4 regions of the Bordetella genomosp. 13 genome follow, and region 3 is predicted to be linked to each of the others. Evidence: predicted binding sites of a transcription regulator. Region 3 holds the regulator's gene; each other region holds the start of a gene.
The links. Region 3 encodes LexA, which represses DNA repair genes until DNA is damaged. Its sites were predicted from a motif close to ACTGTATNNNNATACAGT; they were not measured.

Region 1 (7,090 bases), 410 kb from region 3:
CGGCACGTATCGCTCCACGGACCCCATGACGGAGCCTGCATCGGATCCGCCCAGCACCACGGCCTGTCCGCCAGGCAGGGGCGCCGCGGCGGCGCGGTGCCTGCCCGCGGTCAGGCTGCCGGCGGTCGTCCAGGCATTGACGTCGGGGTTGTAGATCTCGGTGGAGTTCAGGAGGGCGGCGGTGGCGTCGCGCCCCGCGGCGACCAGTACCCGCCCGTCCGTCAACAGCGTCATGGTGGCCAGCCTGCGGACTTGGTTCATGGTGCTGGTCGTCCAGCTCGAATCCGCCGGGTCGTACAGCCAGGCGGTACTGCTGCCGTCGGCGATGGACAGGATCTTGCCATTTGCCAGCGCAACGCTTTGCGTGGTGGGATTGCCCGCCATGCCGCCCACGGCCATAGGCGTCGTCGGAGTGACCAGGTCCGTGGGAAACAGCTCCGCCGATTGCAGGAGCGCGCTGCCGTCGATGCCCCCTGTCACCAGCACGGCGCTGCCGTCCGCCAACAGTGCGGCGCCGTGCTGCGCGCGCGGCCCCGAAAGCTGACGGGGCAGCAGCGTCCACACGCCCGTGGCCGGATCGTAGATTTCCGCCGTAGCGTGGGCCTGGATCGAGCCGTCGTTGGTGGTACCGCCTATAGCCAGCACCCGTCCGTCGGGAAGGCGCGTCGCCGTATGGCTTTGCCTAGGCTCGTTCAACCAGCCGGTCGCGGTCCAGGTGTTTGCCACGGGATCGTAGAGCTCGGAATGGTTCGTCGCGGGGGAGGACGGCAGAGGCGAGCCCCCTGTGACGAGCACGCGTCCGTCGGCCAGCAGCGTGGCGGTGTGACCCGAGCGTGGCACCAGCATCGGCGCGGCCGCGGTGAATGAATCGCTGGCCGGGTCGTATATCGTCGCGTCGCCGATGGGGCCGGTTGGGCCATAGCCGCCAGCGAGCAGGACACGGCCATCGTTCAGGGCAACGGCCGTGGCGTCGCGGACGGGCGTCGGCAGCGCGGCGGAAATACTGGTCCAGGCGCCTCGTCCCGTCACTGTGATGCGCACCGACGACTGCGCGCTGCCGGCATCGTTGTATGCCGTGATGGTGTACGGCGCCTGTGCCTGCAGGGCGGACGGCATGCCGGAAATGACGCCGGTCGTCGCGTTGAGACTCAGGCCGGCCGGCAGCGCGGGGCTGACGGAGTAGCCTGTCGGCGCGCCGCCGGTGACGTGCGGCGTGTTCGCAGGAATGGCCTCACCGGATACGTACAGCGGCTCGGCCGCGTCGTAGCTCAGGCTGGCGGGCGCCTGCAGTGCCGGCTGCACCGAGATGTCGAGCGTCGTGCCGATGCTGCCCGCGGCGTTCGTGCCGGTGACGGTGTAGGTGGCGACAGGCGTCTCGGCCTGGGGCGTGCCGCTGATCACGCCGGTTTCCGGATGCAGGTCCAGTCCGGCGGGCAGCGCGGGGCTGACCGTGTAGCCGGCAATGGGCCCGCCCGTGCTGGTGGGCGTGTTGTCGGGTATGGGCGTGCCCACGGTATAGGCGACGGCGCTGTCTCGGTAGCTGAGGCTGGCCGGCGCGGCGATGCGCTCGCGCACTTCGATCTCGAGGCGCGCCGTGGCGCTACCCGAGGCGTTCTGCGACGTCACGACATAGATTGCCGCGGCGCTGGCGGCGGTAGGCGTACCGGAGATCACGCCGGTGGCCGCATCCATCCCCAGGCCGGCAGGCAGGGCCGGCTCAATCGTAAAGCTGTCAACGGCCCCGCCGCTGACGCGCGGCTCGTTGGGCGCGATCGCGACCCCTGTCTCGTAGATGGCCGACGTCATCGCATAGCTCAGTCCCGCGGGCGCGTCGGGATCGTCGTCCCCACTGCCGCCGCATGCCGACAACGAGAACAGCACGATGCCGATGAGCAAGGTGTAGAAGCCGCCACGGGCGCGGCGTGCCGCGTCTGGTGTCCGAACGGAAATCATGGGGTATGCCCTTCTTTTTTGAAGCGGGTTTGCGAGCTTGACCGGGTGGGAAACGCGACGCCTACGCTGAACCGCGAGCCGTCGCGCCGCTAACTATACCCGCCGTTTCCGGGCGGTGTGTTACTTTTTCCTGTTCAAATATCCAGTAATCTCTCCGGCTGGTTTCCGCGCAATTCCGTCTTTGCCTATCCCCATGTCCGATCCCGACTCCAGCCACGCCGATGCGGGGCGCGCCTTCACGGACCGTTCCTCCGAAGCCGGGCGTGCCTCGACGGCCCGCCCCGACCCCTTGGCCGATCTGAATCCCGCGCAGCGCGAGGCTGCCGAGTACGGCGCGGGGCCAGAAGGCCCGAGTCAGGCGCTGCTGGTCATCGCGGGGGCGGGCTCGGGCAAGACCAGCACGCTGGCGCATCGCGTGGCGCACCTCGTCCTGCGGGGCGCGGATCCGCAGCGCATGCTGCTGCTCACGTTCTCGCGCCGCGCCGCGCAGGAGATGGAGCGGCGCGTGGGCGGCGTGCTGCGCCGCGCGATGAACCTGGGCGCCGGCCAGTCGGCGCCGCCGCTTCCCTGGTCGGGCACCTTCCACAGCGTGGGCGCGCGGCTGCTGCGCGAATATGCCGCGCGCATCGGCCTGTCCGACTCCTTCACCGTGCACGATCGCGGCGATGCCGAAGACCTGATGGGCATGGTGCGCCACGAACTGGGCCTGTCGGCCACCAGCGAGCGCTTTCCCTTGAAGGGCACGTGCCTCGCCATCTATTCGCGCGTGGTCAACAGCCAGGCGCCCATCGCCGACGTACTGGCGCAGGTCTTTCCATGGTGCGCCCAATGGGAAGACGAATTGAAGCGCCTGTTCCGCGCGTACGTGCAGGCCAAGCAGGCCCAGCAGGCGCTCGACTACGACGATCTGTTGCTGTACTGGGCCGAAATGATGCGCGACCCCGGCCTGGCGCGCGAGACCGGCGAGCGCTTCGATCACGTGCTGGTGGACGAATACCAGGACACCAACCGGCTGCAGGCCGACATCCTGATCGCGCTCAAGCCGCAGGGGCGCGGACTGACGGTGGTGGGCGACGACGCGCAGGCCATCTATTCGTTCCGCGCGGCCACGGTGCGCAACATCCTCGACTTCCCGCGGCAGTTTCCCGATGGCGCGCATGTGGTCACGCTCGAGCGCAACTACCGCTCCACGCAGCCCATCCTGGACGCGTCCAACGCGGTGATCGGCCTGGCCCCCGAGCGCTATGCCAAGCAGCTGTACACCGATCGGGCCTCGTCGCAGCGGCCCGAACTGGTCACCGTGTCGGACGAGGCCGGCCAGGCGCGCTGGGTTGCCGACCAGGTGCTGGCGCTGCGCGAAGGCGGCGCCACGCTGAAGTCGCAGGCGGCGCTGTTCCGCGCGGCCAGCCACAGCGTCGCGCTCGAGCTCGAGCTGACCCGCCGCAACATCCCTTTTGTGAAGTTCGGCGGGCTGAAGTTCCTCGAGGCCGCGCACGTCAAGGACCTGTTGTCCATCCTGCGCTGGGCCGAGAATCCGCGCACGCGCATGGCCGGGTTTCGCGTGGCGCAGCTGCTGCCGGGCATCGGCCCCGCCACCGCGGGACGGCTGATGGACGAGCTCGCGCAGGCCTCCGAGCCGCTGGACGCCATGCGCGCGTTCAAGCCCGGGGCGGGCGCGCGCGACGAGTGGACGGCTTTCGTGCAGACGTACGCCGCGCTGCGCGCGCCCGGCCACCACTGGCCCGCGGACGTCGAGATCGCGTTGCGCTGGTACGGCGACCAGATCGAACGCCTGTACGACGGCGACGCCACCATGCGCCGCGCCGATCTCGAGCAGCTGGCTCGCATCGCCATGGGCTATCCCACGCGCGAGCGCTTTCTCACCGAGCTGACGCTCGATCCGCCCAACGCCACCAGCGACGAGTCCGGCGCGCCGCTGCGCGACGAGGACTACATGATCCTGTCCACCATCCATTCCGCCAAGGGGCAGGAGTGGCGCGCGGTGTACGTGCTGAACGCGGTGGACGGCTGCATCCCTTCGGACATGAGCACGGGTGACAGCGAAGAGATCGAGGAAGAGCGCCGCCTGCTGTACGTGGCCATGACGCGCGCGCGCGAACGGCTGCAGATCATCGTGCCACAGCGCTTTTACGTGCACCAGCAGAACGGCATGGGCGACCGCCACGTCTATGCCTCGCGCACGCGCTTCATTCCGCAGCCGCTGCTGCCGCTGTTCGACCACCTGCCCAAGCCGCCCGAGCTGCCTCATGGCCGCGGCGAGCGCGCGGCGCAGTCCGCGCCGGTGGTGGACCTGGCCAGCCGGATGCGCGGCATGTTCTCGTAGCGCGGCCGCGCCGCGCCTGTGCCCGGCGGCGAATGCGGCGCGGCACTATCATGGTGGCGGCGGGGCGATACCAGATCATGCCTGCCGCAGCATTCATAGAGGAGCAACCATGTCCCAGGACGTCCCGCCCGCCGCCCAATTCGACCAGACCACCGTGGTGGCTTCCGTCGCCTATGTCGATGGCCGCCGCGACCACGACGTGCCGTTGGAAGAGGTGCACCGGTACGCGGGCCAGGAGCACAGCCTGCTGTGGATGGGCCTGCGCAATCCGCCTGCGGACCTGCTGTCGCAGGTGGTGCGCGCGCTGGGCGCCTGCGAGAAGAACGTCGAGGAAATGCTCGAGCCGCACCGGCGCGCCAAGATCCTGGACTACGGCAACATGGTGCTGGTGGTGGCGCCCACGGTCGAGGTCGAATCCGAACGCCCCTTGTTCGGCGAGACCCAGCTGCTGATCGGCGAAGGGTTCCTGGTCACCGTGCGGCGCGGCGCCGTCGCGCCCCACACCTCGCTGCGCGAGCGTCTCGAGGCCGTGCCGGACCTGCTGCGGCGCGGCAGCGACTATGTGGCCAGCGAGCTGCTGGACATGCTGGCCGACCGCTATCTCGCGGCCGTCACCAAGCTGGAGACGGTGGTCGAGAACGCCGAACAGAAGCTGCTGATCCGCGGCGCCAAGGACGCCGACATCCGCCGGCTGTACCGGCAGCGCCGCGACCTGCTGCGCATGCACACCGTCATCTCGCCCATGACCGAGATCTGTCGCCGCCTGGCCCGCGTCGAGATGCCGGCGGTGGACATACATGCGCGGCCATACTTCGGCGAGGTGGCCGATCGCATCCAGCGCATCGACGAACTGATCAACGCGCTGCGCGAGGCCCTGGCCTTCGCGTTCGAAGCCAGCCAGATGATCGCGCAGGCGCAGCAGAACGACACCACGCGGCGCCTGGCCTCCTGGGCGGCCATCCTGGCGGTGCCGACCGCGGTGGCCGGGCTTTACGGCATGAACTTCGAGTACATGCCCGAGCTGAAATGGGAGTGGGGCTATCCGCTGACGCTCTCCATGATCGGGGCGGCCTGCGGCGTGCTGTATTGGCGATTCCGCCGCTCGGGCTGGCTGTAGGGGCGATTGCGGCATGCGCGCGGCAAGAGCGCGCTCGGGCCGCCAGGCTTGTGGCAAACTGCCGGCCACATGAGTGACGCGGAGTCTGTCTTGTCCAGCATGTTCGTAAGGCCTCGGCGCGGCGGGCAAGCGCGCGGCGCCCGCCGACGCGGCGCCCGCCGCCTCGGCGCCGGCATCGCCGCGCTGGTGCTGGCCGCGGCCGGCGTGCTGGTGCAGCGTTATCTGCCTTTCGGCGAACCTTCCGACGGGCCTTCGGGTCCGCCGGCCGGACGCGACGCCGCGCAGCGTGGCGAGCCCTACGAATTGCGCGGTCGCATCGTCGACGTGGCCGACGGCGACACCGTCACCATGCTCACCTCCGACGGCCAGCGCCGCATCCGCCTGGACAGCATCGATGCGCCCGAGGCGGGCAACGGCGCCAACCAGCCGGGCCAGCCTTATGCCGAGGCCTCGCGCAAGCACCTGGCCGGCCTGGTGGCGGGGCGCTACCTGCGCGCCCAGTGCCACGAGGCCGACCAATACGGCCGCGACGTCTGCACCGTGCGGCTGGACGACGGGTCATCGGCCAACCGGGCACAGGTCTCGGCCGGCTATGCCTGGGCCTACACGGCGCGCCGCGGCGCCTACCTGCGCGATACGGCCATGCCGGGCCTGCAGCGCAACGCGCGCGAAGCGCGCCAGGGCCTGTGGTCGCAGCCGGGCGCGGTCGAACCCTGGAAGTGGCGCTATGAATGCTGGCGGCAGCGCAAGTGCGGCTGACGCGCATGCGGTCATGCCGATACGCGCGCAAGCGGGCGCAATCCACCATTGTGCGAGAGGCAGCGTTTGCTATTCTGTGCGGCTGCAAGGTCTTGGGGGCATTTTCATGATCGGACGGTTGTGGCGATACACCGCTGCGGTGCTGCTGGCGCTGCTGATGGCCGCCTGCTCGCGAGAGGATCCCATCAACAGCCCCTATACCGCCGACGCGCTGGCCGAGAACGCCCTGTACACGGCCTTCGTCAGCCGCTCGCCCAAATACCTGGATCCGGCCAGCTCTTACTCGGTGGACGAAACGCCGTACACCTACAACATCTACGAGCCGCTTTACGGTTACCACTACCTGAAGCGACCCTACGAGCTGGTGCCGCGCGCGGCGGCCTCCATCGACCCGCCTCGTTACGTCGACGCCCAGGGCCGAGAGCTGCCCGCCGACGCGCCGGGCGAGCTCATTGCCGAAAGCGTCTACGACATCAAGCTGCGTCCCGGCATCCGCTTCCAGCCGCACCCCGCGTTCGCGAAGAACCCGGACGGCAGCCACGCCTACTTTCCGCTGGCCGCGGGCGAGCTCGACGACAAGTTCGCCATCCCCGACTTCCCTCAGACCGGCACGCGCGAACTGACGGCATCCGATTACGTCTATGCGTTCCGCCGCCTGGCCAGCCCGCGCGTGGTGTCGCCCATCTATACGCTGCTGGCCAATTACGTGGTGGACATGCAGGAATACGGCGATGCGCTGCGCAAGCGCGACCAGGCCGAGCGTGCCGGCCTGCCGCCGGGCGGCCGCGACCTGCCATGGCTGGACCTGCGCGAGGGGCAGGGCTTCGAGGGCGTGCAGGCGCTGGACGACCACACGCTGCGCATCCGCATCAAGGGCAAGTATCCGCAGTTCAAATACTGGCTCGCCATGACCTTCA
Region 2 (7,090 bases), 1.0 Mb from region 3:
GGTCAAGTATGTGGGCGCGGCTTATCTCGTATACCTCGGCATCGGCCTGTTGCGCCGGTCCGGCGAACACGTCCAGGCGCCGCGAGTGGCCGCGCGGGGCGCCCGCCGGGCGTTTCTCGACGGCATCCTGGTCGAGGCCATGAACGTCAAGACCGCGCTGTTCTTCCTGGCATTCCTGCCCCAGTTCATCGCGCCTGGCCACGCGTTGGCTCCCCAGCTGGCCGGGCTCGGCACGGTCTGCGTGGCGATGAACGCCACGTCCGCGGCCATCGCGGTGTTCGTCGCGGACCGCCTGCTGCGATCCAGCACAGTCCGGGCCGCGCGAGCACGTCTGATGAACCGTATCTCGGGCTGCACGATGCTGGGCCTGGCCGCGTATCTGGCGTTGACCAGGCGCACGGCCTGACGAACGGCTGCATCCGGGTCCGCGACGGCGCCGCCCTCACGCAGCCTAGGTTCCTGGCCCGTCCCCGATCACGCCATGGACCGCGACTCCGACACACGCCACCAGCCGGGCAGCAGCGCCCTCACCTTGCGCTGGCGGAACCGGTCGTCGATGAGATGCACCGTGCCGGTGTCGGTCTCGGTGCGTATCACCCGGCCGGCCGCCTGCACCACCTTCTGCAGGCCGGGATACAGATAGGTGTAGTCGTAGGCCATCTGCTGGCCGAAGCGCGCGCCCATGGCCGCCAGTATCTGCTCGTTCACCGGATTGACCTGCGGCAGCCCCAGCGTGGCGATGAAGGCGCCGATCAGGCGGCGCCCGGGCAGGTCCACGCCTTCGGCGAAGGCGCCGCCGAGCACGGCGAATCCCACGCCGCGGCCGTCCTCCGTGAAGCGCGCCAGAAAGCCTGCGCGCTCGTCGTCGTTCATGCGCGGCGCCTGCGTCCATACGGGGACGGCCGGATGGCTGCCGGCCATGTGCTGCGCCACCTGTTCCAGGTAAGCGAAACTGCTGAGGAACACGAGATAGTTGCCGGGCCGGGCCGCATACTGCGCGGCCACCAGGTCGGCGATGGGCGCCAGCGAACGCGTGCGATCGCGCCAGCGCGTGGATACGTTGCCCACCACGTTCACTCGCAGCTGCTCGGCGCAGAACGGCGCGGCAACGTCGACCCAGCCCGTGTTGGCGGGCAGCCCCAGCGTGTCCAGGTGGAACTCGCGCGGGCTCAACGTGCCCGAGAACAGCACCGTGCAGTGTGCGGCCGCATGCCTGTTGGCCAGGTATGGCGCGGGCACCACGTTGCGGATGCAGATCTCGGACTCGGGTCTGGCCTGCAAGCCTGCGCCCTCGTGTACCGCCAGATCGAACAGCGCATGGCTGCCGAAGCTGTCAGCCAGCCGGCCGAACTGCAGCAGCGTGAAATACAGGGCCAGCACGGGGTCGTCGGGCGACGAGGGCCCCTTGGCAAAATGCTCGGCAAGCGCCGCGCCGGCTTTCTGCGCGGCCTCGCGCAGGTTCTGCGGCACCATGTCATAGGCCGCATACGGCGTCTCCTGCTTTTTCTGCACGGCCCGCCACGAACGCAGCAGGCCGTCGAGCGGCTTGCGCAGAGGCGCCGGTGCTGCCGCGCGAGCCGCGCGCACGTCGGACATCGCCAGTGTCACGCTGTACATGCGCCGCGCACGCTCGAGCAGGTTGTGCGCCTCGTCCACCGCCACGGCCACCCGCCACTGATGTGCCAGCGTCAGCGCATACAGCATCGCGCTGCCGTCGAACCAGTAGTTGTAGTCGCCCACCACCACGTCGCTCCAGCGCGCCAGCTCCTGGCCCAGGTAGTACGGGCAGATGCGGTGGGCGTCCGCCACCTCGCGCACCGCCACGCGCGTCAGCGCGGCTTCGGGACGGGCCAGCGCCTGCTCGCGCGCCGCGGGCAGGCGGTCATAGAAACCTTTTGCGCGCGGGCAGGCCTCGCCGTGACGGGCCCGGTCCGGATGCGCGCAGGCCTTGTCGCGCGCCACCAGCTCCATCACGCGCAGCGGCAGGCCGCCTTCGCGAGTCGCCCGCAGCCGCGCCACCGCCTCCAGCGCCAGACCATGGCCCGGTCCCTTGGCGGAGAGAAAGTACACCTTGTCCAGTCCCTGCGTGGCGCAGGCCTTCAGCAAGGGAAACAGCGTGCCCAGCGTCTTGCCCACGCCTGTGGGGGCCTGGGCCATCAGGGGATGGCCGTCGCGCGCGGCGCGATACACCGCCACCGCCAGTTCGCGCTGGCCGGCACGCATCCGGCCATACGGAAACGCAAGGGTCTCCAGCGCCGCATCGCGCGCCTCGCGATGGGCGCGCTCTCGCCTGGCCCACTCGACGTAGCGCTCGCACAGATCATTGAAGAAGGCCGCCAACGCGGACGCGTCGAGCGTCTCGGCCACGGCGGTCTCCACCTCGGTGTCGAGGTTGAAATAGACGACCGCAACCGTTATATGGGCAAGCCCGCGCGACGCGCACAGCATGTGGCCATACACGCGGGCCTGCGCCCAATGCAGCGCACGCTGGTTGTCGCGCAATGCATCCAGTTCGCCGCGATAGGTCTTCACCTCTTCCACGCGGCATGCGCGCGGGTCGTAGCCATCGGCGCGGCCGCGCACGGTCAGGCCGGCATGTGTAGCCGCCAGCGCGATCTCGTGCTCGACATGTTCGCCGCGGCGCTGCGCGATCACAGCATGTCCCGCGATGCCTTCCAGCGCCGTGGGCGCTGGCGTGAAGCGCAGATCCAGGTCTCCCGTGCGCGCGGTGAAGTCGCACAGCGTGCGCACGGCCACGTGCATCATCGTCGCTGCGCCGCTGCCTGAAGGCTTCTCGTCGACAGGGCGAGGCGCTGGGCGTATGGACGCGCCTTCGCGCTCCGCGGCCCGGCATTCGCCCTCGGGCCGGCCAGTCAGGCTCATGCCGCTTGCTCCATGGCCGGCGTCGCCCAGCGCACATGGCACACCCGCACAGGCAGGCCATGCGCCACCGCATACTCCAGCCAGCGCACCTGGTTGTCCTGCAGGCGATCGCCCGGCCCCTTTACTTCGATGAGCTCGTAGCGGCGCTCTGCCGGCCAGAAGCACACCAGATCGGGCAGCCCCGAGCGGTTCGTCTTCAGGTCGTCCAGCAGGCGCTCGAACCACAGCGCCAGGTGTTCCCCCGGAATGCAGTCCAGCGCCATCTCCAGCAGTTCGCGCGTCAGCATGCCCCAGAACACGAACGGCGACTGTATGCCGGCCTTCTCTTCGAAGCGCGCCAGGATGCGCGCGCGATGTCCGCCATCGCGCAGCGTGGCGAGGCACGCGTCGAAGGCCCGTGCCCGGCGCGCCCGAAAGTCGGGTTCGTGCAGGTCGGCGGGCCCGCGCTGGAACGGATGGAAGAAGGCGCCGGCCAGCGGCTGGAAGATGGCGTCCCAGCAAAGCAGGCCGAACAGCGAATTGATGAGGCCGTTCTCCACCCAATGCACGCACGCCCCATCGCCAGCGAAGTGGTCGCGCGTCACCAGCTCCACCCTGGACGCGTCGTACGGCCGTTCGAGCGTCAGCACGGTAGGTTCGGGCGCCAGGCGCGCACGGCGCGCCGGCGCCGCATGACCGGCCTGCCGTGCCAGCCGCGGCAGCATGCGCGACACCAGTTGTCGCTCGGCTTCGCTTTCCGCACGGGCCAGCGCATCCGCGGCCAGCGCATGCGCTTCGGCATAGCGCTGCTGGCGCTCGAGCACGCGTATCAGCCGCTGGCGTGCGCCGGGATAGGCGCTGGCGCGATAGGCCAGCTCGGCCTCGGCCCAGACCGCGGCGCGTTCGCACCACTGCCCCAGGCGAAACCACACCTTGGCGTGGCGGCGCGCCAGCCACGGCGCCGCGGTCTCGCAGGCGGCCAGTTGCGCGCGCAGCGCCGGCGCCTCGTCCGGTTCGGCCTCGTCCAGCCGATCGCGCACGGCTTGCAGCGCCAGGTAGACATCCACGTCTTCCGCCCGCTGGAAGGCGCGGGTCGCGGCATCGATCTCGACCTTCTCGTACTGGAAGATGCCCAGGTCGGCCAGCACGAACTCGGCCCAACTCTGGTCGAGGTTGCCGAAGAACATCAGGCGCAGCCGCTGCACCAGCGGCGCCACCTCGACCGACCAGATGGCTTCTTCGGATGCGGCGCCCCAGCCGCTGCACGGCCGCGCTTCGGGCGGACCGAGAAAGGCCTCGAGCCCGGCAAGCAATTCCGCCTTGCGCGCCGAGGCGCGCAGCCCGGCCTGCGGATAGCGCCGCGCCAGCTCTTCCTTGGTGTGCAGGGCGGCCCACTGCGGCCAGTCCAGCACAGGGTCGGCGCGCAGCCAGCCCAGCGCAAGCAGGGGCTGCGCGGCTGCCTCGACCGGCCCGATCTCTTCGTAATGGAGGCGCTCGGCGCGGTGCACGGCCGAGCGCCGCATCAACAGCCGCACCAGCAGCGCCCGCGAAGGCGTGGGCAAAGCCGGGAAGGCGCCAAGAAACTCCTGCTCGGCCGCGGAAAGCACGTCGGCGTAACGCGCGGCCAGCCAGTCGAGCGCTTGTTGAAAGTTGTGCAGGTAGTAGTAGCGGTGCGGGGGATACATGCCGGACGGGGCGCGGGCGGCCTTGAAAACTGGATATATATCCAGTGGCAATCATAACCCCGCGGCCGCTTCCACGCCCGGGCGCTCGCCATGGCTATTCTGTCGTTCACCGCCCCGGCCAGGTTTCGCAGCCTCCGCCTGGCCGCACGCCGCATGCCGCCCGCCGCATGCCTCAGCGCCGCACTTTCTGCAGCGCCTCGATGAACGCCTTGCTGAATGCGGGAATGTCATCCGGTTTGCGGCTGGTGATCAGATTCCCGTCGATCACCACCTCCTGGTCCACCCACTCGGCGCCGGCATTGCGCAGATCGTCCTGCAGCGACGGCCAACTGGTCAGCTTGCGGCCGCGCGCCACGCCGGCCGAGACCAGCAGCCACGCGCCGTGGCAGATCACGGCCACCGGTTTGCCGGCCTCGATCATGGCGCTCACGATGGCCTGCGCCTTGGGCTGCATGCGAATCTCGTCGGAATTCATGACGCCGCCCGGCAACAGCAACGCGTCGAAGTTGCCCGTCTCGGTTTCCGCCTGATTGAACGTCAGGTCCACGTCGAAGCGGTCGCCCGGCTTGTCGTGGTGCATGCCCAGGATGGGATCGGTCTTGGCGGAAACCAGCACCGTACGCGCGCCCTGAGCCTTGAGTGCATCGCGCGGGCCCGTGAGTTCGACTTGCTCGAATCCATCGACGGCGAGAATCGCGACGGTCAGATCTTGAAGAGTTGCCATGTGTGCTCCTGGTGCGTGGCCCCGCTTACCGGGTACGACTGCGCGGCGCACCGGGGCCGCCCGCGCCGCCGTGCAAAGTGCAGCAAGGCGCATGCCCCTTGCAGGCACGCTGCTTGCTCAACGGGCGCACATGAACGCCCCCGACATATTGATCCCCTTGCCGTCGACGACGGGCGCCGGCCTCGTCTACGCCGACGACAGCCGCCCCGGCTTTCGCCGGCGGCGGGTGAACGGCAAGGCCTTCCATTACCTGGACACGCAGGGCAAGCGCATCACGGACCCCGGCGTGATCGCCCGCATCCAGGCCCTGGCGATCCCGCCCGCCTACACAGACGTATGGATCTGCCCCGACCCTCAGGGCCACATCCAGGCCACGGGCCGCGATGCGCGCGGCCGCAAGCAATACCGCTATCACGCTGACTGGACGGCGGTGCGCGACGCACAGAAGTACGGCCAGCTGGTGGAATTCGGCCTGTGCCTGCCTCGCATTCGCGCGCGCATCACGCGCGACATGGATCTGCCCGGCCTGTCCCGCGACAAGGTCGCGGCCACGCTGGTGCGCCTCCTGGAACTTACCCGGATCCGCATCGGCTCGCGCGAATACGCCCGCACCAATCAGTCGTTCGGACTGACCACCCTTACCCGCCGCCACGCGCAGGTGGGCAGCGACCGCATCCGCCTGCGCTTCGTGGGCAAGAGCGGCGTGCCGCACGACGTCACGGTGGCCGACCGGCGCATCGCGCGCCTGGTGCGCCGCTGCCTCGACCTGCCGGGGCAGCAGCTATTCCATTACCTGGACGAGTCGGGCGAACCGCGGGCCGTCGATTCCGATCTGGTCAACGACTATCTGCGCGAGGCCAGCGGCGCCGACTTCACCGCCAAGCACTACCGCACCTGGGCGGGTACGCTGTACGCCTACTCGGCGCTGAGGATGGAGCTGGGCCCGGCGGAAGGCGAATCGCGGTCGGTCACCGCGGCCCGCAAACAGCTGACGGAAGTCGTGAAGCGCGTGGCCCAGCGCCTGGCCAACACCCCGGCCGTCTGTCGCTCGTGCTACATCCATCCTGCCGTGATGGAGGCTTACCTGGAAGGCACGCTGGCCGCCGACGCCCGCGCGCCGGACACGCCGCGCGGGCTGACGGCCGAGGAAAGGCGGCTGCTGGCGTTCCTGCAGGCTCTCACGACCTGACCGCGCGGCGGCGCAGGCTCGCTTCACTCCGGCGCACCGGGCTGGCGTCCGATGGCCGCCGGCTTGATCAGTTTGATGCCGCGCGCGGCGTTGTACCCGTGGATCTCCTTGACGTCGAGCTTGCGCATGAACTGGATCGTGTCGGCGTCGATGACCTGCCCCGGGACCATGATGGGAAATCCGGGCGGATAGGGAATGACGAAGTTGGCGGAGACCAGTTCGGGACCATTCGACAGCCGATCGTCCAGCGCGGGGCTCGCCAGCGGCAGATACTCGCAGTCCGCCTCGTTGTATGCCGCAAAGAACGCGGTACGCATGTCGCCTTCCGACGTACTGCTGCCGGGGTCCTGGCGGTACCCGTCGTGAAAGCGGCTGAAGTTGGGCAGGTTCGGAACGTCCTCCATCAGGCTCTTCACCTTGGCCGCGAATGCCGCCTGCCCCGTTTCGCCTTCCTCTTTCAGCCTGGCTTCGATTCCTTGCGAAATCTCCAGCAGCACCTTGATCAGCGCGGCCACGTCGCTGCGGGTGTTGTTGATATTGCTTTGGAGCAGCACGCTGTTGCGCGAGGTCTTGTTCAGCTGGATGTTGTACTTGGATGCCAGCAGGTTCTTGAAGGCGGTTCCATCGTAG
Region 3 (7,090 bases):
CGCGGAAGTCATCCGCGGTAACCTGACGGGCCTCGCAATGGGTGATGTCATAGCCGCGCTTGCGGGCTGCAGCCAGTGCCCGGGCATCGGGGGCCTCGCCGAGGTGGAAAGCGTGGGTTCCGGCGGAGTCGATCCGCACGACATCAGCCAACCCGGCGTCGTTCACCAGGTGGCGAAACACACCCTCTGCGCTCGGCGAGCGACAGATATTGCCCATGCAAACGAAAAGTACCTTGGTCATCATGGGGTCAAGTGTGCGGGAAAACCCGGAATATAGCAAGCGTTTTTTGCATTTCGGTTATATCGTTACGCGTCATTTAAAACGTCAATTTCTTCAGTTGAATCAACCAATTAGACGCCATGACAGGAACGTGACAAGGGCCCTGACAGCCATTTGAAAGGCATAATGGCGGCGGCCTTCGGAAACGGCCCGCCGAGGCATTCCGCACCCCGTATCTGTAACGACGCGGCGGTCTTGCCGTGGACCAAAGGTCTACACCGCCCCATCCATCAGCACCCGCTTCTTCAGCGCGTTCAACGCATCCCGGGCCGCGGCCGCCTGCTCGAATTCGAGGTTGCGAGCGTGGTCCATCATCTGCTTTTCCAGGCGCTTGATCTCGCGGGCCATCGCCTTCTCGTCGGTCAGCGCTTCGGCCGGCACGGCGGCTTCCAGCGTGTCGTGGCTGGCCGGCGCCACCACCCCGTCGATCAGTTCGCGCACGGCCTTGCTGACGCCGCGCGCGGTAATGCCGTGCTCCTGGTTGTGCTGCAGCTGCTTGGTTCGGCGCCGCTCGGTCTCGTCCATGGCGCGCCGCATCGAGTCCGTGATGCGGTCCGCGTACAGGATGGCGTGGCCATTCAGGTTGCGCGCGGCCCGGCCGATGGTCTGTATCAGGCTGCGCTCGGAACGCAGGAAGCCCTCTTTGTCGGCATCAAGGATCGCCACCAGCGAGACCTCGGGAATGTCCAACCCCTCGCGCAGCAGGTTGATGCCGACCAGCACGTCGAAGGTGCCCAGCCGCAGGTCGCGGATGATCTCCACGCGCTCGACCGTGTCAATGTCCGAGTGCAGGTAGCGCACCTTGACGCCATGCTCGGTGAGAAAGTCGGTCAGGTCTTCGGCCATGCGCTTGGTCAGCGTGGTCACCAGCACCCGGTCGCCCGCCGCGATGCGTTGCTTCAGTTCCCCCAGCAGGTCGTCGACCTGGGTGCGCGCCGGCCGCACCTCGACCACCGGGTCGACCAGGCCGGTGGGCCGCACTACCTGCTCGACCACGTTGTCGGCGTGCTCTTGTTCATAGGCGGCCGGCGTGGCCGATACGAAGGTGCACTGGCGCATGCGCGCCTCGAACTCTTCGAGCCGCAGCGGACGGTTGTCCAGCGCCGACGGCAGGCGAAACCCGTACTGCACCAGCGTTTCCTTGCGGGCGCGGTCGCCGCGGTACATACCGCCCAGTTGGCCGATGGTGACATGGCTTTCGTCGATGAACATCAGCGCGTCGGCCGGCAGATAGTCTATGAGGGTCGGCGGTGGCTCGCCTGGCGCCGCGCCGGACAGATGGCGCGAGTAGTTCTCGATGCCCTTGCAGAAGCCCAGTTCCTGCAGCATCTCGAGATCGAAGCGCGTGCGCTGCTCGAGCCGCTGCGCCTCGACCAGCTTGCCGTCGGAGGTGAGCTGCTTCAGGCGCTCGCGCAACTCTTCCTTGATGGTTTCGATGGCCCTGAGCACCGTCTCGCGGGGCGTGACGTAATGCGAACCCGGGTATACGGTGAAGCGCGGCAGCTTCTGGCGCACCCGGCCGGTAAGAGGATCGAAGAGCTCCAGCGTCTCGACCTCGTCGTCGAACAACGTCATGCGCAGCGCCAGCTCGGGGCTTTCCGCCGGAAAGATGTCCACCGTCTCGCCGCGCACGCGGAACGTGCCCCGCGTGAACTCGGCATCGTTGCGCGTGTACTGCATGGCCACCAGGCGCGCCAGGATCTCGCGGCGCGAGATGCGGTCGCCGGCCCGCAGGATCAGCACCATGGCATGGTAATCGCCGGGATTGCCGATACCGTAGATGCACGAGACCGTGCCCACGATGACGGTGTCGCGCCGCTCCAGCAGACTTTTGGTGGCGGACAGCCGCATCTGCTCGATGTGCTCGTTGATCGACGAGTCTTTCTCGATGAAGAGGTCGCGCGTCGGCACATAGGCTTCGGGCTGGTAGTAGTCGTAGTACGAGACGAAGTACTCGACCGCATTGCGCGGGAAGAACTCGCGCATCTCGGCGTACAGCTGCGCCGCCAGCGTCTTGTTGGGCGCCAGCACGAGCGCCGGCCGTCCCAGCCGCGCGATGACGTTGGCCATGGTGTAGGTCTTGCCCGAGCCCGTGACGCCCAGCAGCGTCTGGTACATCAGGCCGTCCTGCACCCCCTGCACCAGGCCCTCGATGGCCGTGGGCTGGTCCCCCGCGGGGGGATAGGGCTGGTACAGGTGAAAGGGGCTGCCGGGGTAGTCGACGTATCCGGAATCGGGCGGCATGCTAGACTTTTTCCAAGATGTCTGTATGAAGACATTCTGTCGGGGTAAACCCCCCATTATCCACAGCACCCGGTAGTGCGTCCACCCACCGATTCAACGCCCATGAGCAACCTCTTCGCTTCCGTCGAACTCGCGCCGCGCGATCCCATTCTTGGCCTGAATGAGCAGTACAACGCCGATACCCGCCCCGGCAAAGTCAACCTGGGCGTGGGCGTTTACTACGACGACGAAGGGCGCATTCCCCTGCTGGGCGCCGTCCGCAAAGCCGAAGTGGCGCGCATCGAGGCGGCCGCGGCGCGCGGCTACCTGCCCATCGAAGGCATCGCGGGCTACAACAAGGGCGCGCAGGCGCTGCTGCTGGGCGCCGACTCGCCGCTGGCCGCGGCCGGCCGCGTCCTCACCACCCAGGCGCTGGGCGGCACCGGCGCGCTGAAGGTCGGCGCCGACTTCCTGCGCCAACTGCTGCCGCAGTCCAAGGTGCTGATCAGCGATCCCAGCTGGGAAAACCACCGTGCGCTGTTCGAGCGCGCCGGCTTTCCGGTGGGCACCTACAGCTACTACGACGCCTCCACGCACGGCCTGAACTTCGACGGCATGCTGGCCGACCTGAAGGCCGCCGCGCCACAGACCATCGTGGTGCTGCACGCGTGCTGCCACAACCCCACGGGCGTCGATCCCACGCCCGAGCAATGGAAGCAGATCGCCGACGTGGTCAAGGCTGGCAATCTGGTCCCGTTCCTGGACATCGCCTACCAGGGCTTCGGCGCGGGCCTGAAGGAAGATGCCGCGGTGGTGCGCCTGTTCGCCGACCTGGACATCACCATGCTGGTCAGCTCGTCGTTCTCGAAGTCGTTCTCGCTGTACGGCGAACGCGTGGGCGCCCTGACCGTGGTCGCTGGCGACAAGGACGAGGCCGCGCGCGTGCTCAGCCAGCTCAAGCGCACCATCCGCACCAACTACTCCAATCCTCCCACCCATGGCGGCACGGTCGTGTCCACGGTCCTGAACACGCCCGAGCTGTTCGCGATGTGGGAACAGGAACTGGCCGGCATGCGCGACCGCATCCGCCTGATGCGCCAGCAACTGGTGGACAAGATCAAGGCGCATGGCGCCACGCAGGACTTCAGTTTCGTGCTGCGCCAGCGCGGCATGTTCTCGTACTCGGGTCTCACGGCCCAGCAGGTCGATCGCCTGCGCGAAGAGCACGCCATCTACGCGATCAGCACGGGCCGCATCTGCGTGGCCGCGCTGAACAGCCGCAACATCGACACGGTCGCTGCCGCCATCGCTGCCGTCATCAAGTAAGGCGGCCGGCATTGCGCTGCGAAACGGGGCCTGCGGGCCCCGTTTTCGTGTGCGGTGTCATGGCAGCTTCGGCAGCGCAGTCATTCGCCCGGACGCAACGTCGAGACGCGCACCGCCGCGGATTTGTGTTGAAACAAACCGCGCCCTGGCGCGCCTTGCAATTTTCTGCTGCGTCCCCCAGAATGGCGCTGTATATACATACAGTCCGCGTCCAGCGCTACCCGGATCATCGCCATGGCCACGAAACTCACGGAACGCCAACAGCAAATTCTCGACCTCATTCGCCAGACGGTCGCGCGCACCGGCTTTCCGCCCACCCGCGCCGAGATCGCCCAGGCGCTGGGCTTTCGCTCGCCTAACGCTGCCGAAGACCACCTGAAGGCCCTGGCGCGCAAGGGCGCCATCGAGCTCACGGCGGGCGCCTCGCGCGGCATTCGTCTCAAGGCGGCCGACGAAACCGTCGCGGCGCCCTCTGCCGTCACGACGCTCGCCCACCTGCTGCTGCCCCTGGTCGGCCGCGTGGCGGCGGGTAGTCCCATGCTGGCCGCCGAGCACGTCGAGCGCGAAGTCGGCGTGGACCCCGCCCTGTTCGATCAGGCGCCCGATTATCTGCTCAAGGTGCGCGGCATGAGCATGCGCGATGCCGGCATTCTCGAAGGCGACCTGCTGGCCGTCAAAAAGGCCTCCGAAGCTCGCAATGGCCAGATCGTGGTGGCTCGCATCGACGACGATGTCACCGTCAAGCGGCTGCAGCGCGCCAATGGCCGCATCGAGCTGCTGCCCGAAAACCCCGACTTCTCCCCCATCATTGTCGAGCCCGGGCAAGACTTCGCGCTCGAAGGCGTCGCCGTCGGCCTGATCCGCACCCACGCCCTGCACTGATCGCGCCAACCCGCCATGCATCCATGATGAAGGCGGCGCACCCGGCCAACTGAAAGCCCTCGACGCGGCGCCGCCCGTCGAGGGCTTCTTGCATGCGCCGCCCGGTGCCGCACATGATCCGGCCCGTGCCTGCGCCTATGTTTATTGCGTTTTTGTCTTTGGCCCGCCACCGGCCACTCGATAAGATCGCCGGTTCGCCGCCCACCGCGCGCGTGGCAGCAAACCTTACATCCAGGACTCAGCAATGAAGTTTCCCTTTCGTTTTTCCCGCCTGAAACTGGCGGGCGCCATCGCCGCCCTGCTCGCGGGCATGGCCGGCACGGCGCACGCCGAGCGTGTCATCCGCATCATCGTGCCGTACGGCCCGGGCGCCACGCAGGACGCCGTGGCCCGTACGTTCAGCAATGAACTGGGGCAGGAACTGAAAGCCACGGTGGTGGTGGAGAATCGCGCCGGCGCGGGCGGCAGCCTGGGCACGGCACAGGTTGCCCGAGCCACGCCCGATGGCAACACGCTGGTACTGGCCGCCGCCAGCCATCACCTGGCCGGCCATCTATACGCCAAGCTGCCATACGATCCCGTGGCGGACTTCGTCGGCGTATCGTATGTGGGCACCACGGGCTATGTGGTGGGCGTGTCCGCGCCGTCCGGCATCGACAGTCTGAACACCCTCATCGAACGCGCTCGCGCACAGCCGGGCAAACTGAACTACGCCTCCGCCGGCAACGGCAGCGCATCGCACCTTGCCACGGCGCTGTTGGCCGCGCAGGCCGGCCTGACGCTGCAACACATTCCCACCAAATCCACCGGCGACGCCGTCACCGAACTGCTGGCCGGCCGTGTGGAAGTGGTGACGGGCGCCACCGTAGGCATGCTGGCCTATCGCAACGACCCGCGCGTCAAGCTGCTGGCCTACTCCGGCCAGCAGCGCTCGCAGTTCCTGCCCGACCTGCCCACCGTGGCCGAGGCCGGCTTGCCTGGCTACGTGTTCGATTCGTGGCTGGGCCTGCTGGCGCCGGCCGGCACGCCGTCCGCGGAGGTGGAACGCATCAACGCCGCAGTGGAAAAAGTGCTGAAGGATCCGGCCGTGCAGAAGCGGCTGGCCGGCCTCGGCGTGGAAGCCGGCTCGCTGCCGGCCGCCCGCTTCCAGGCCTTGCTGAAGGACGACTGGAAGAAGGCAGGCGAGGTGGTGAAAGCCGCCGGCGCGCGCATCGAGTGATCAGTGCCCATGTGCGCACGGGCCCGTTTCCAATGCTGACCCAAGCGCCGGCTCATGTGCAGCCGGGCCAGCGCATTCCCATATTGGCCGGTTTCAAGAGCAACGAGCGGTTCGTATTGCACGGCTAGCAAGCGGCAGCACGAACAAGAAAGGGGCGCAATCCTTGCGGACTGCGCCCCTTTTCACACCGCTGGAGGCTGGGCCTCTTTCAGTGCTTGATCAGCGTGTCGCTGGAGCTCGACGGCTCGACGGGCTTGGCCACCATGGATTCCTTGACGGCCTCTTCTTCCGCCAGCGGTTCGGGCAGGCGCTCCAGCGCCAGCTCGAGCACCTTGTCGATCCAGCGGACCGGCACGATCTCGAGGAAGTTCTTGACATTGTCCGGAATGTCGGCCAAGTCCTTCACGTTTTCCTCGGGGATCAGCACCGTCTTGATGCCGCCGCGGTGGGCCGCCAGCAACTTTTCCTTCAGGCCGCCAATGGGCAGGACTTCGCCGCGCAGCGTGATCTCGCCGGTCATGGCGACGTCGGCGCGCACCGGGATGCCCGACAGCGCGGAGACCATCGCCGTGGTGATGGCGATACCGGCCGACGGACCATCCTTGGGCGTGGCGCCCTCGGGCACGTGCACGTGCATGTCGTGCTTCTCGAACACGCTGTCGGCAAAGCCCAGGCGCCGAGCACGCGAACGCACCACGGTGCGGGCCGCTTCGACCGATTCCTTCATCACGTCGCCGAGCGAGCCCGTACGCTGGATGTTGCCCTTGCCCGGCATGTCGGCGACTTCGATGGTCAGCAGGTCGCCGCCCACTTCCGTCCACGCCAGACCGGTAACCTGGCCCACCTGGTTTTCCTTTTCGGCCATGCCGAACGTGTAGCGACGCACGCCCAGATAGTCGTTCAGGTTGTCGGCGTCGACCGTCACGGGCGCGGCGGCGCCGCTCTCGGCCTGGTCTTTCTGGCTCAGGAGCTTCTTAACCACCTTGCGGCAGATCTTGCCGATCTCGCGTTCCAGCGCGCGCACACCAGCCTCGCGGGTGTAATAGCGCACGATGTCGCGCAGCGCGCTGTCGTCCACCGTGAGTTCGTCATCCTTCACGCCGTTGTTCTTCATCAGCTTGGGCAGCAGATGGTCGCGAGCGATGTGGATCTTCTCGTCC
Region 4 (7,090 bases), 1.1 Mb from region 3:
CGCGAGGCCACGTCGATGGTGGAATCGCCGTGCAGTTCGGCCAAGCGGCCCTGCGCGGCCTGCGCATGGGCGACCGGCATCACGGCGTCGTCGGCGCCGTGCAGCAGATGGATGGTGGTGTATGGCGGTGCAGCCTCGGGCAGGGTCGCATAGCGCCCCGAGAAGGCCAGCACGCGGCCGGCCAGGCGATGATGGGCCTGCACGGCCTCGAGCGCCATGATGGCGCCTTGCGAGAACCCCACCAGCGCGGTGTCCGCCGACTTCAGCCGCAGGCTGTACTGCGCCGCCTGCACGTACTCCACCAATGCCGGCAGGGCCTGCGCCACCCGTTCGGGCCGATTTGCTTCGGTGATGTCCCGCACCGAGAACCACTGGCGGCCCGTTCCGCTGCCGTCGTGGGCCTCGAAGCCTTCGGGAATGCGCACCACCGCGCCCGGAAACGCCACGCGCAGCGCAAGCGCCAGCGATTCGAGGCCATCGGGCGTGCCGCCCACGCCGTGCAGCAGCACGAACAGCTGCCGCACCTCGGTGCCGGGGTTGGGCCAGAATTCGATGGAATTGGATGCGGGCATGCGGCAGGACTCCGAAAAACGCACCGGGCGATCTGTCCGGCCCGGTATCCATGGTCCATTCTATCCCCAGCGGCGCGTCGCTCCGGCCAGTGGGCGCGGGATCATTCGAAGTAGCGGCGCGGCTGCTGTTCGATGACGCCGTACCAGCCCAGGCCCGGATAGGTTTCATAGCCCGGCGTCAGGGCGTAGTCGACCTGTCGCTCGCCCGCGCGATAGAAGCCGCGCGCCTGGGCATCGGTATCGAGCAGGACGTAGCGCTCCTGCAGATCGGCGCCATCGGAAGCGGCGATGACGCGTTGCCGGCTGTCGACCAGCAGGCAACGCGTGCGCGCCCATTCCTCGTCGCTCAGCCCGACTGAACGCACGACCGTCTCGGCCTGCCTGGCCCAGTCGAAGAAAATGCCCAGCACGCCCAGCGGCTTGCCATCGCGCTCGGCCCCTGCCCGGATGGCAGTGGCATAGGTGGCGACCTGCGCACCATCCAGCAAGGGTTCATGGCAGATGTCCAGCGCCGCGTAATCGCCGCCATCGGCCGTGGCCATGCCGCGCCGGAACCATTCGGCGTGCGCGACATTCGCGTCGCAAGCGTGCGCATAGCGGTCGGGACGCCCCGTGGCCACAACGCGGCCCTGCGCATCGGCCACCCACAAGTCCAGGTACACCGTGTAGCTGTCCAGAATCACTCCCAGTCGCTGGCTGGCATGGCGCGCGGCCTGGTCGTCCGGGGATTGCAGCAGATCCACCAATGACGAATCGGTGGCCCACCAGCGCACGTCGCACGAGCGTTCGTACAGGTTGCGGTCCATGGTCTCGATCATGTTCAGGGCCAGGTCGCCCAGCCGGCGCCCCTCGTAGCCGCGGATCTCTTCCAGCGTGTTCTCGCCCAGGCGGATCAGGTCGGCGATGGAACCGGCCAGCTCCATCTTCAGCGCATCCGCGATGTGCGTGATCTGTTCGGACACCTGCTGCACCTGGTTGGCCACCACCGCGAAGCCGCGTCCCGCCTCGCCCGAACGCGCGGCCTCGATGCGGGCATTCAGGGAAAGGTATTTGGCTTGCTGGTTGATGTCGACGATGTTCGAGATTTTCTCGTTGGAAATCTTCTCTACGCGGCGCGATAACTCGACGATCATTTCGGGATGATGGGCCATGCTGCTTGCTCCTTTCGAACGGCAAAGAGTTGGACGAGGAGACAGTCTTGATGTCGATCAAGCAGGATGCGTGCCAGGTCATTGCGAAGGAAGATTCGGACGGGGTGGTTGGACTTGTGCCGACGGAAAGGCCCTCATGGCGAGGCACGCTGACGGCATCTGTTGTACGCACCACAATGGGGCACCAAAGCCAGACAATGGGGCGCAAGATCCCCGCATGATGGCCTATTCGGCATCGGCGCCGCCCCACCAAAATACTGTATATTCGTACAGTAGATTTCTGGTTTGTCCACGATGCGCCCCGAACACATCCACCCCGCCCTCTGGCGCGCCACGCAACTGGCGCAGGGCGCCGCGCGCTGCGTGGCCACGGGCCATGCCGCCCTGGCCGGCCAGTTGCCCGGCGGCGGCTGGCCGCTGGGCGCGCTCATCGAGCTGCTGCAACCGCATCCCGGCATCGGCGAGGTCCGCCTGGTGCAACCCGCGCTGGCGCGGCTCGACGGTCCGCGCGCCATCGCGCTGGTGCAGCCGCCCTATGTGCCGCACATCGCCTGCTGGAGCCAATGGCGGCTCGATCCCGCGCAGTTGCTGTGGGTCGATCCAGCCACGCCCGAAGATGCGCTGTGGGCGACCGAGCAGATCCTGCGCCATGGCACCTGCGGCGCCGTGTTGTGCTGGCTGCCGCGCGCCCGGCACGAGGCGTTGCGTCGCCTGCACCTGGCCGCGGCGGGCAGCGACACGCTGTGCTTCGCCCTGCGGCCGGCCACGGCGGCGCGCCAGGCCTCGCCCGCGCCGCTGCGGCTGGCGCTGGACAGCGCGCCGGCGGGCCTGTCGGTGCGCGTGCTCAAGCGCCGCGGTCCGGTATCCGATACCCCGTTTTTCATTCCCTTCGAGCCGGGCAGCCTGCCCGTTCCCCATGCGCCTCTGGATCGCCGTGTTCCTGCACAGCCTGCCGCTGGACGCCGTGCGCCCGCACTGGTGCCTTGACGACGGCGATGCGGGCTGCGCGGTGCTCGAAGCGGCCCGCGTCGTCGCCCTCACCCCGGCGGCCCGGCGGGCCGGCGCGCACGTGGGCATGCGTCGCGCCAGCCTGACGGCCATCGCGCCGCAATGTGCGCAGGCCGAGCGCCAGCCGGCCACCGAAGCCCAGGTGCGCCAAGGCGCCGCGTTCGCGCTGCTTCAATACACGCCGCAACTGGCCATCCCCGACGAGTCCGCCCTGCTGCTGGACGTGGGCGCCAGCCTGCAGCTGTTCGGCGGCCCGCGCGCGCTGGCGCGCCGGGTGGCCGCCACGCTGGCCGATCAGGGTGTGCAGGCCACGCTGGGCGTGGCGCCTACCGCGCTGGGCGCCTGGCTGCTGGCTCACCAGCCGCCGCGCCGCGATAGCGGCATGGCCGCCGATGCGGTCGCCGATGCGCCGCATCGTCGCGCGCCCCGGCGTGCCGCGCTCAGCCTGGCCAGCCTCGAACGCATGCTCGACGGCCTGCCGCTGCGCCTGCTGCCGCAGGCCCAGGAACGCCTCGACTGGCTGAACGACCTGGGCTGCCAGACATTCGGCCAGTTGCGGCGCCTGCCGCGCGCGGGCCTCAAGCGGCGCGGCTGCGGCGCGCTGTTGCAGGCACTCGATACCGCCTATGGCGCGACGCCCGAACTGCATCACTGGATCATCCCGCCCCCCAGCTTTCGCCAACGCATCGAACTGCCCGACTACATCGAGCATGCCGACGCCCTGCTGGCCGTGGCGCGCCGTCTGGCCGACCAGTTGTGCGGCTGGCTGGCCGCGCACCAGCGCGCGGTGCGGCACATCACGCTCGAGCTTTCGCACGAACGCGGCCGCCATGCCCGCCCGCCTACCGAACTGCCGCTGGCGTTGGCCCAGCCGGCCTGGCACGGCGGCCACCTGATCGAGCTGCTGCGCGAACGGCTGGGCCGGTTCGAACTGCCGGCGCCCGTCATCGCCGTCACGCTGCACGCCCCGCAAACCGTGGAGCGTCCGGATGCCAGCGCCACGCTGTTCCCCGATCCCGCCAGCCAACCCGCCGACCATGCACGCTTGCTGGATCTGCTGGCGGCGCGGCTGGGCGCGCAACGCGTGCTGCGCCCGCAGCCCAAGGCCGATCATCGGCCCGAAGAAGCCAATGGGTGGCAGCAGGCGCAGGCCGCGGGCGCCACGCTTCGCACACCCGAATTGCCGCCCGGCCTCGAGCGTCCCTTCTGGCTGTGCAATCCGCCGGTGCCGCTGCGCATCGAACGCAACCGTCCCGTCTACGGCGGCCAGGCCCTGCGCCTGATACGCGGCCCCGAACGCATCGAAAGCGGCTGGTGGGACGGCGGCCTGACCCTGCGCGACTACTTCGTGGCCGAGGACGCCGGCGCCGCGCGCTACTGGCTTTTTCGCGAGCGCGACAGCGAGGACGCGCGCTGGTTCCTGCACGGCCGCTATGCCTGAAGCTCGATCATGTTTGACAACGCCACCGCCGCTCCCGCCGTACTGCCGCCGTATGCCGAGCTGTACTGCCAATCCAACTTCTCGTTCCTGCAGGGCGCGTCCGAGCCCGAAGAGCTGGTGGACCAGGCCTTCGAGCTGGGCTATGCCGCGCTGGCCATCACCGACGAATGCTCGCTGGCCGGCGTGGTGCGCGCGCACACCCAGGCCAGGCGGCTCAACGAGGCGGCGCGCGACGCCTCCTTGAACCACCAACTGCAACTCATCATCGGCGCCAGCTTCACGCTGCGGGCCGGGCCCGGCGCGGCCGACATCAGGCTGGTGCTGCTGGCGCAGACCCGCGAAGGCTATGGCAACCTGTCCGAGTTCATCACCCTTGGCCGCACGCGTGCCGCCAAGGGCGAATACCGGCTCGATGCGCAAGACCTCAAGACGCTGCGCAACCTGCCCGAATGCCTGGCCATCCTGGCGCCTGCCTGCGGCATGGACGCCGACACCCTCATCGCACAGGCGCGCTGGCTGGCGCGCACCTTTCCCCGGCGTGCCTGGCTGGGCCTGACGCTGCTGTACGGCCCGCGCGACGACCTGCACCGCGCGGCCATCGAGCAGGCCGCGCGCGCCACGGACCTGCCGGTGGTCGCGGTGGGCGACGTGCAGATGCACCTGCGCTCGCGCAAGCCGCTGCACGACACCATGACCGCCATACGCACAGGCCGCAGCGTGGCAGAATGCGGCTACGACCTGGCGGCCAATGCCGAACGCCATCTGCGCACGCGCATTCGCCTGGCCAATCTCTATCCGCCCGAGGCGCTGGCGCAGACCCAGGTCGTGATGCGCCGCTGCAGGTTCTCGCTGGACGAACTGAAGTACGAGTATCCCAACGAGATCGTGCCCAAGGGCTACACCGCCCAGTCCTATCTGCGCCGCGAAGCCCTGGCGGGCGCGAAGCGGCGCTATCCCCAAGGCGTGCCCCCGTCCACCCTCACGCAGATCGAGAAGGAACTCGAGCTGATCGCCGAGATGAAGTACGAAGCCTATTTCCTCACCGTCTACGACGTCGTGAAAGAGGCAAGAAGGCGGGACATTCTCTGCCAGGGCCGCGGATCGGCGGCCAACTCGGTCGTGTGCTTCTGCCTGGGCATCACCGAAGTCCGTCCCGAAAGCAGCAGCCTGCTGTTCGAGCGCTTCATCAGCAAGGAACGCGGCGAGCCGCCCGACATCGACGTCGACTTCGAGCACCAGCGGCGCGAAGAGATCATCCAGTACATCTACGAAAAGTACGGCCGGCATCGCGCGGCCCTGACCGCCGTGGTCATCAGCTACCGCCCGCGCAGCGTGCTGCGCGACACCGGCAAGGCCCTCGGCGTGGACCCGGTCATCATCGACACGGTGGCGCGCGCGCATCAATGGTGGGACGGCAAGGAGTCCCTGCTGCGCACGCTGAAATCGTCCGGCCTGGATCCCGACGCGCCCGTGTCGCGCCATTGGGCGGAACTGGCGCAGACCCTGATGAACTTTCCGCGCCACCTGTCGCAGCATCCCGGCGGCTTCGTCATCGCGCGCGACAAGCTGTCGCGCCTGGTGCCCATCGAGAACGCCGCCATGCCGGACCGCAGCGTGGTGCAGTGGGACAAGGACGACCTGGACGCGCTGGGCCTGTTGAAGGTGGACATCCTGGCGCTGGGCATGCTCAGCATGCTGCAGCGCGCCCTGAAACTGATATCCCTGCGGCGCGGCTGCAAGATGACGATGCAGGACATTCCCCAGGACGACAAGCCCACGTATGACATGATCTGCAAGGCCGACACCGTGGGCGTCTTCCAGATCGAATCGCGCGCGCAGATGAGCATGCTGCCGCGCCTGCGTCCGCAGGAATACTACGACCTGGTGGTGCAGGTGGCCATCGTGCGGCCCGGGCCCATCCAGGGCGGCATGGTGCATCCCTATCTCGAGCGGCGCAAGAACAAGGCCCTGGTCACCTATCCCGGCCCCGCCGTCAAGGAAGTGCTGGAACGCACGCTGGGCGTGCCCATCTTCCAGGAACAGGTCATGCAGATTGCCATCAAGGCGGCCGACTTCACGCCGGGCCAGGCCGACCAGCTGCGCCGCTCGATGGCGGCATGGCGGCGCAACGGCAGCATCGAGAAGCACCGCGACAAGCTCATCAAGGGCCTGCGGAAAAACGGCTATACCGAAGAGTTCGCCGAATCCCTGTTCCGCCAGATCGAGGGCTTCGGCGAATACGGCTTTCCTGAAAGCCACGCGGCCAGCTTCGCGCTGCTGGCGTATTCCAGCTCGTGGATCAAGTGCCATGAGCCCGAGGCCTTCCTGGCGGCGCTGCTCAACTCGCAGCCCATGGGCTTCTACGCGCCCGCCCAACTGGTGCAGGACGCGCGCCGCCACGGCGTCGAGGTGCTGCCCGCCGACGTCATCGTCAGCGACTACGAAGCCACCCTGGAACCTGTGCATGGCTCGGCACGGCCCGCGGTGCGGCTGGGCCTGAACATGGTTCAAGGCCTCAATGAAGACGCCGCCCGCCGCATCGCGCAGACCCGCGAGGCGCAGCCCTATGCAGATACCCGCGACCTGGCGCTGCGCGCCCAGCTGAACCGGCAAGAGCTCGACGCCCTGGCCGCCGCCGATGCGCTGCGCACGCTGGCCGGCCATCGCCGCCACGCCAGCTGGGCCGCCGCCGGCGCCGTGCCCAGCCGCGACCTGCTGCGCGCGGCGCCGCTCGCCGAACCGACCATCCCCGAGCTGTCAGCGCCCTCGGAAGGCCAGAACGTGGCGGCCGACTACCGCACCCTGCGCATGACGCTGCGCACCCACCCCGTGGCGCTGTTGCGGGCGCAACTGGCCGCCCGCAACTTCCAGCCCGCCAACGTGCTGAACACTTATCCCGACCGGCGCCCGGCGCGCGC

Region 1: the regulator LexA is predicted to act here: its motif matches at 2,083-2,100, upstream of CAL15_RS11345 (ATP-dependent helicase).
Region 2: the regulator LexA is predicted to act here: its motif matches at 4,576-4,593, upstream of CAL15_RS04910 (VRR-NUC domain-containing protein).
Region 4: the regulator LexA is predicted to act here: its motif matches at 1,980-1,997, upstream of imuA (translesion DNA synthesis-associated protein ImuA).

The regions. Positions count from the first base shown of each region.
Region 1 is NZ_CP021111.1:2,502,445-2,509,534, reverse strand. It holds gene CAL15_RS11350 (kelch repeat-containing protein) at 1-1,953, opposite strand, end outside; gene CAL15_RS11345 (ATP-dependent helicase) at 2,147-4,297, shown strand; gene CAL15_RS11340 (magnesium and cobalt transport protein CorA) at 4,407-5,414, shown strand; gene CAL15_RS11335 (thermonuclease family protein) at 5,514-6,173, shown strand; gene CAL15_RS11330 (ABC transporter substrate-binding protein) at 6,280-7,090, shown strand, end outside.
Region 2 is NZ_CP021111.1:1,055,083-1,062,172, reverse strand. It holds gene CAL15_RS04920 (LysE family translocator) at 1-406, shown strand, start outside; gene CAL15_RS04915 (ATP-dependent DNA helicase) at 475-2,766, opposite strand; gene CAL15_RS04910 (VRR-NUC domain-containing protein) at 2,880-4,547, opposite strand; gene CAL15_RS04905 (type 1 glutamine amidotransferase domain-containing protein) at 4,720-5,271, opposite strand; gene CAL15_RS04900 (DNA topoisomerase IB) at 5,402-6,460, shown strand; gene CAL15_RS04895 (beta-eliminating lyase-related protein) at 6,484-7,090, opposite strand, start outside.
Region 3 is NZ_CP021111.1:2,093,777-2,100,866, forward strand. It holds gene CAL15_RS09460 (low molecular weight protein-tyrosine-phosphatase) at 1-244, opposite strand, end outside; gene uvrB (excinuclease ABC subunit UvrB) at 494-2,524, opposite strand; gene CAL15_RS09470 (amino acid aminotransferase) at 2,627-3,829, shown strand; gene lexA (transcriptional repressor LexA) at 4,064-4,711, shown strand; gene CAL15_RS09480 (tripartite tricarboxylate transporter substrate-binding protein) at 4,956-5,930, shown strand; gene lon (endopeptidase La) at 6,139-7,090, opposite strand, start outside.
Region 4 is NZ_CP021111.1:3,189,938-3,197,027, forward strand. It holds gene ypfH (esterase) at 1-572, opposite strand, end outside; gene CAL15_RS24775 (methyl-accepting chemotaxis protein) at 674-1,723, opposite strand; gene imuA (translesion DNA synthesis-associated protein ImuA) at 2,018-2,710, shown strand; gene CAL15_RS14315 (Y-family DNA polymerase) at 2,640-4,172, shown strand; gene CAL15_RS14320 (error-prone DNA polymerase) at 4,182-7,090, shown strand, end outside.